3 regions of the Isoptericola jiangsuensis genome follow, and region 2 is predicted to be linked to each of the others. Evidence: predicted binding sites of a transcription regulator. Region 2 holds the regulator's gene; each other region holds the start of a gene.
The links. Region 2 encodes Rex, which represses fermentation and respiration genes when NADH is low (regulators of the CRP and FNR family bind a similar motif). Its sites were predicted from a motif close to CTTGTGAANNNNTTCACAAG; they were not measured.

Region 1: a site for Rex is predicted at 1,047-1,066, ahead of pflB (formate C-acetyltransferase). Genes of this name have one in related genera too.
Region 3: a site for Rex is predicted at 1,147-1,166, ahead of adhE (bifunctional acetaldehyde-CoA/alcohol dehydrogenase). Genes of this name have one in related genera too.

What each region holds. Positions count from the first base shown of each region.
Region 1 covers NZ_PDJJ01000001.1:2,283,164-2,285,422, reverse strand. Annotated here, with positions in the region: gene dxs (1-deoxy-D-xylulose-5-phosphate synthase) at 1-971, shown strand, start outside; gene pflB (formate C-acetyltransferase) at 1,101-2,259, shown strand, end outside.
Region 2 covers NZ_PDJJ01000001.1:818,674-820,932, reverse strand. Annotated here, with positions in the region: gene ATJ88_RS03720 (YceI family protein) at 70-621, shown strand; gene ATJ88_RS03715 (redox-sensing transcriptional repressor Rex) at 718-1,398, opposite strand; gene ATJ88_RS03710 (glutaredoxin family protein) at 1,395-1,682, opposite strand; gene ATJ88_RS03705 (HAD family hydrolase) at 1,718-2,259, shown strand, end outside.
Region 3 covers NZ_PDJJ01000001.1:2,849,572-2,851,830, reverse strand. Annotated here, with positions in the region: gene mnmA (tRNA 2-thiouridine(34) synthase MnmA) at 1-51, shown strand, start outside; gene ATJ88_RS12995 (uroporphyrinogen decarboxylase/cobalamine-independent methonine synthase family protein) at 48-1,085, shown strand; gene adhE (bifunctional acetaldehyde-CoA/alcohol dehydrogenase) at 1,223-2,259, shown strand, end outside.

The DNA.
Region 1 (2,259 bases), 1.5 Mb from region 2:
CCGGCCTGCCGGTCGCGCCGTCCCGGTTCGGCTGGACGCAGGTGTTCGCCGAGGAGATGGTGACGATCGGGCGGCGCCGCCCGGACGTCGTGGCCGTCACCGCGGCGATGCTCAACCCGGTGGGCCTGGCCCCGTTCGCCCGCGAGTTCCCCGACCGGACCGTCGACGTGGGCATCGCCGAGCAGCACGCCGCGACGTCCGCGGCGGGCATGGCGTTCGCGGGGCTGCACCCGGTGGTCGCGGTGTACTCGACGTTCCTCAACCGCGCCTTCGACCAGGTGCTCCTCGACGTCGCCCTGCACCGCGCGGGCGTCACGTTCGTCCTCGACCGGGCGGGCGTCACGGGGGACGACGGGCCGAGCCACCACGGCATGTGGGACATGGCGGTGCTGCGCGTCGTGCCGGGCCTGAGGCTGGCCGCGCCCCGGGACGAGCCGACCCTGCGCGCGGCTCTGCGCGCCGCCGTGGACGTCGACGACGCGCCCACGGTGGTGCGCTACCCCAAGGGCGCCCTGCCCGAGGAGTCGCCGGCCCTGGAGGACCTGGACGGCGTCCACGTGCTCGCCCGCCACGACCCGGGGGCGGGTGCCCCGGACGGGCGCCGGGTGCTCGTGGTGGGCGTCGGGGCGATGGCCCCGGTCGCGCTCGCGGCGGGCGAGTCGCTGGCGGCGCACGGCCTCGGGGTGGAGGTGGTCGCGCCCACGTGGGTGCTGCCCGTGCCGGAGGTGCTGGTCAAGCTCTGCGGGGAGCACGACCTGGTCCTCACCGTGGAGGACGGCGTGGTCGACGGCGGCGTGGGCGCGACGCTGGCGCAGCGCGCGGCCGAGCAGGGCGTGCGCACGCCGTTCGTGCACCGCGGGCTCCCGGTGGAGTTCATCCCGCACGCCACCCGGTCGCAGGTCCTGGCGAGCCGTCGGCTGCGGGCGGAGGACGTGGTGCGGGAGGCGCTCGCGGCCCTGCCGGGGGAGTGACGGCGCGCTGACGCGGACGGTCGCGACACCGGGAGTGACGCACGAGACAGGGTCGATGTCTCGTGGGTCACGGTGCTTGTGAAGACCTTCACTTAGTCTGGTGGTGTCGGACTCGAGGGAAGGAAGACCATGACGATCCAGGCCGAGAGCAGCACCGGGAACGTCGACGTCGCCTGGGAGGGGTTCACCCCCGGCCCGTGGTGCGACGGCGTCGACGTGCGGGACTTCATCCAGCGCAACTACACCCCCTACACGGGTGACGGCGCGTTCCTCGCCGGCCCGACCGCGCGGACCTCCGCGCTGTGGGCCCGCCTGTCGGAGATGTTCCCCGCCGAGCGCGAGAAGGGCGTCCACGACGTCTCCTGGGACGTCCCCGCCGGCATCACCGCCCACGAGCCCGGCTACATCGACGTGGAGAACGAGATCGTCGTCGGCCTCCAGACCGACGCCCCGCTCAAGCGCGCGATCATGCCGTACGGCGGCTGGCGCATGGTCGAGGGGGCGCTCAACACCTACGGCTACCCCGTCGACGCGAAGCTGCGCGAGGTGTTCACCACCTACCGCAAGACGCACAACCAGGCCGTGTTCGACATCTACCCGCCGAACGTGCGCGCCGCCCGCTCCTCCCACATCGTCACCGGCCTGCCCGACGCCTACGGCCGCGGCCGCATCATCGGCGACTACCGTCGCGTGGCCCTGTACGGCGTGGACGCCCTGGTCCAGGCGAAGAAGCTCGACAAGCTGACCCTCGACGCCGAGCCCTTCAGCGAGAAGATCGTGCGCGAGCGCGAGGAGCACGCCGAGCAGATCCGCGCGCTCGGCGAGCTCAAGGAGATGGCGGCCTCCTACGGCGTCGACATCTCGCGCCCGGCCCGCACCGCCGTCGAGGCCGTGCAGTGGCTCTACTTCGGGTTCCTCGCCGCGGTCAAGGAGCAGAACGGCGCCGCGATGTCGCTGGGCCGCACCTCGACGTTCCTCGACGTCTACATCGAGCGGGACCTCGCCGCGGGCCGGATCACCGAGTCCGAGGCCCAGGAGGTCATGGACGACTTCGTCATCAAGCTCCGCATCGTGCGGTTCCTGCGCACCCCCGAGTACGACGCCCTGTTCTCCGGCGACCCGACCTGGGTCACCGAGACCATCGGCGGCATGGGGACCGACGGCCGCACGCTGGTCACGAAGAACTCGTTCCGCATGCTGCAGACCCTGTACAACCTGGGTCCGGCGCCCGAGCCGAACATGACCGTGTTCTGGACCGCCGACCTGCCCACCGGCTTCAAGGAGTTCT
Region 2 (2,259 bases):
CTGGTTCATGCTTTTCGATGGACCTGCCCCGCCCGGGACAGGGCCCCGGACCCCGACAAGGAGCACTCCATGGCCACCGCACTGCCCACCGGTCTCGCCACCGGCACCTACGCCGTCGACGCCTCCCACTCCACCGCGTCGTTCACCGTGCGCCACGCCGGCATCGCCAAGGTGCGCGGCACCATCGGCATCGCCGCCGGCACCATCACCGTCGGCGAGGACCTCGAGTCCTCCTCCGTGCGCGTCGAGCTCGACGCCGCCGCCGTGAGCACCGGTGACGCCAACCGCGACCAGCACCTCGCCAGCGCCGACTTCTGGCACGCCGAGGAGCGCCCCACCTGGACCTTCGAGTCCACCACCGTCACCGCGGGCTCCGACGGCTACGTCGTGGCCGGCGACCTCACCATCAACGGCGTGACCCAGCAGGTCGAGCTGCCCGTCGACTTCGAGGGCACCGCCAAGGACCCGTTCGGCAACCAGCGCGCCGGTTTCGAGTCCGAGATCGAGATCAACCGCAAGGACTTCGGCCTCACCTGGAACGCCGCCCTCGAGACCGGCGGCTTCCTCGTCGGCGAGAAGGTCAAGATCGCGCTCGACGTCTCCGCGATCTCCCAGAACTGAACCACCCCGCACCGCGCAAGGACCCCGCGAGCCCTCGGGCTCGCGGGGTCCTGTCGCGTCCGGGCCCGCTCGGGCGCCCCGGAGGGGCGGGACCGCTCAGACGGCCGGCGGGACCGCCTGCGCCGACTGCGCCGACTGCGCGGCCCGCGCCGCCGCGTGGAACGCCAGGATCTGCAGCTCGCCCGCCACGTCGACGCTACGCACGACCACGTCGTCCGGGAGCTGCAGCGCCACCGGCGAGAAGCAGAGGATCTCCCGGACCCCGCACGCCACGACCCGCTCGGCGACCTGCTGGGCCACCCCGCCCGGCGTCGCCAGGATCACCATCGACACCTGACGCTCCGCGAGGACGCGCTCCAGGGCGTCGACGTGCTCCACCTCCAGCCCCGCGGCCTCCTGCCCGACGACGACCGGGTCCGCGTCCAGCAGCGCCACCAGCGAGAAGCCGCGCGCCGAGTAGCCCGAGTAGTTCGCCAGGGCGTGGCCCAGGTTGCCGACGCCCACGATCGCGAGCCGGTGCTCCGACCCCAGACCCAGCGCCGACGAGATGTACGACGACAACGACTCCACGTCGTAGCCCACCCCGCGGGTGCCGAACGACCCCAGGTAGGACAGGTCCTTGCGCAGCTGCGCGGACCCCACCCCGGACCGCTCCGCCAGGTCGGACGACGACGTCACCTCCACGCCCTCGCCCGCCAGGTCCCGCAGCGCCCGCAGGTAGAACGGCAGCCGCGCCACCGTCGCCGTGGGCACCGTCACCTCACCGATCTCGATCACGTCCGTCCCCTCCCCGTGGGTCGTGCCAGGCGCCGCGCCAGCCGCGCACCGTCGACCCGCCAGAATCCCTGTTGCACGCCGTCCACCTCGACGACGGGCACGTACTCGCCGTAACGGTCCACCAACGCGGGGTCGCTGTCTACGTCGACCTCTCGCCAGGCCTCGCCCGCAGCCTCGCACACCGCGGAGACCACCTCCCGCGCCTCGTCGCACAGGTGACAGCCCGCCCGGCTGAAGATCACGACCCGGGCCGGCGCCTCGGGTCCGGTCCGGTGCCCGCTCACGGGGCAATCGTATCGGCGCCACTACAGTGGACGGCATGCCGTCTCACCCCACGCCCCCTCGGAGCTCCGGCGCAGCGGCATTCTTCGACGTCGACAACACGATCATCCGGGGCGCCAGCTCGTTCCACCTGGCCCGCGCGCTCTACCAGCGCCGGTTCTTCGGGACCGCGGACCTGCTGCGGTTCGGGCTCATCCAGGCGAAGTACCTGGTGTTCGGCGAGTCGCGGTCCCAGATCGAGACGGTGCGCACCCGCGCCCTGTCCCTCATCGCGGGCCGGTCCGTGGCCGAGGTCACGGCCGTCGGCGAGGAGGTCTACGACACCGTCCTCGCGCTGCGCATCTTCCCCGGCACCAAGCGGCTCCTCGACGAGCACCTCGCCGCCGGCGACCAGGTGTGGCTGGTCACCGCCACGCCGGTGGAGATCGGCGGGCTCATCGCGCGCCGGCTCGGCGGGACCGGCTGCCTGGGCACCGTCGCGGAGCACTCCGGCGGCTACTACACGGGCGCGCTCATCGGCGACCTCATGCACGGCGAGGCGAAGGGTGCCGCGGTCCGCGAGCTGGCCGAGCGCGAGGG
Region 3 (2,259 bases), 2.0 Mb from region 2:
CCGGTGGCGGTTCCGGCTCCGGTGGCCGCGGCGACGGAGGCCCGCGCGTGACGGCGGTCAGCGGGCGCGGCCCGTGGCCGGGTGGTCGGGGCGACGAGCTGGAGGCGCAGCAGACGGTGCTGGGCGACCTGGCGTCGTTGCCGACGGGCGTGGACGCGGTCCCGTTCGTCACGCGACTGCCGGGCCGCGGCCCGGGTGCGGACCCGGTGGGGCGGGCGGGTGTGCTGCTCGCGGAGCTCGCGGTCGAGCTGGGTCCGCACGGCTGGAAGCTGGCGGACCACCGGGGGGCGGACCACCGGCGCGCGGAGAACCTGCTGGCCGACGACCTGCTGGCGCTGGCCGTGGCGGGTCACGGCTACGAGGGCCCGCTCACCATGGAGGTGACGGGTCCGTGGACGCTGGCGGCCGAGCTGTGGTCGGTGCGCGGCGACCGGGTGCTGGCGGACGTCGGTGGCCGGGCGGAGCTGGGGCAGTCGTTGGCGCTGGGGCTGGCGGAGCACGTGGCGCGGGTGCGGGAGCAGGTGCCGGGCGCCCGGGTGGTGGTGCAGCTCGCGGAGCCGCTGCTGGGGCAGGTGCACGCGGGCGTGCTGCCCACGTTCTCGGGCTACTCGCGGTTGCGGCCCGTGCCGGGGCCGGACGTCGTGGAGGGTCTGCAGCCGGTGGTGTCGGCGCTGCACGGCGCGGGTGCGGAGGTCGTGGTGCACCTGGGCGGCACGTGGGTCGGGATCCCGCCGGTGGTGCTGGCGGGGGCGGACGCCGTGGGCCTGGACCTGGCGGCGGTGGGTCCGGGCGGCTGGAACGAGCGGGCGTGGGAGCTGGTGGCGCGCGCCGTGGAGCGGGGCACGCGGTTGTGGGCGGGGCTGCCGCCGGCGACGGTGTCGCAGTGCTCGGGCCCGCAGCTGGGCGAGCTGGTGCGGCTCGTGGCGGAGCCGTGGCGACGGATCGGCCTGCCGGCCGAAGGTCTGGACGCGGTCACGGTGCTCGCGTCGCCGCGCCCGGCGCTGGCCACGCTCGACGAGCACCGTGCCGAGCTGGCGAACCTGGGCCGGGTCGGCGAGGCCCTGGCCGAGCGCGCGACCGTCTGACCTGGGTCGACGTTCGCTGTGCGGGAGGTCACTTCCCCGGCCTCTTGTGGTCTGACCACAGATAGTGAAAACTTTCACATGAGGAAGGAACGCCGAGGCGGACCACACGGGTCCGCCCGCGAGGAGGGGAGCACGACATGGCCGCCAGGACCGCACGCCCGTCAGCCCGCACCACGACCGAGCCGACCGTCACCGAGCCCGCCGCCGTCGCGACCGCGACCCCGGCCGAGGCTCCCGCCGAGCCCGCCGCGCAGGCGCCCGCCGAGGGCCCCGAGGCCGCCGTCGACGCGCTCGTGCAGCGCGGCCTCAAGGCGCTCGCCCAGTACTCGTCGCTCACGCAGGAGGACGTCGACCACATCGTCGCCAAGGCGTCGGTTGCCGCCCTGCACGAGCACGGCAACCTCGCCCAGCTCGCCGTCGAGGAGACGGGCCGCGGCCTGTTCGAGGACAAGGCGACCAAGAACATGTTCGCCTGCGAGCACGTCGCCCACTCGATGGCCGGGCTCAAGACGGTCGGCGTCATCGGCCGCGACGAGCTGCGCGGCATCGTCGAGATCGCGGAGCCCGTGGGCGTCGTCGCCGGCGTCACCCCGGTGACCAACCCGACCTCGACGGCGATCTTCAAGAGCCTGGTGGCACTGAAGACCCGCAACCCGATCGTGTTCGCGTTCCACCCCAGCGCCCAGCGGTGCTCGGTGGCGGCGGCCCGCATCGTGCGCGACGCCGCGGTCGCGGCCGGCGCCCCGGAGGACTGCATCCAGTGGATCGAGCAGCCGAGCCTCGCCGCCACGAGCGCGCTCATGCACCACGACGGCGTGTCCCTCATCCTCGCCACGGGCGGCAACGCGATGGTCCGCGCCGCGTACTCGGCGGGCAAGCCGGCGCTCGGCGTCGGGGCGGGCAACGTCCCGGCGTACGTGACGCGGACGGCGAAGCTCGGGCGGGCGATCAACGACGTCGTCCTGTCCAAGGGGTTCGACAACGGCGTGGTGTGCGCCTCGGAGCAGGCCGTCATCCTCGACGACGAGATCTACGACGAGGCCCTCGGCGAGTTCCGACGCCTGCACGCGCACCTCGCGACGCCCGAGCAGAAGGCGCTGCTGGAGGAGTACCTGTTCGGGGTGACCGCGCAGGGCGCGTCGTGCGCGGAGGCCCGCCTCAACGCCGCCGCGGT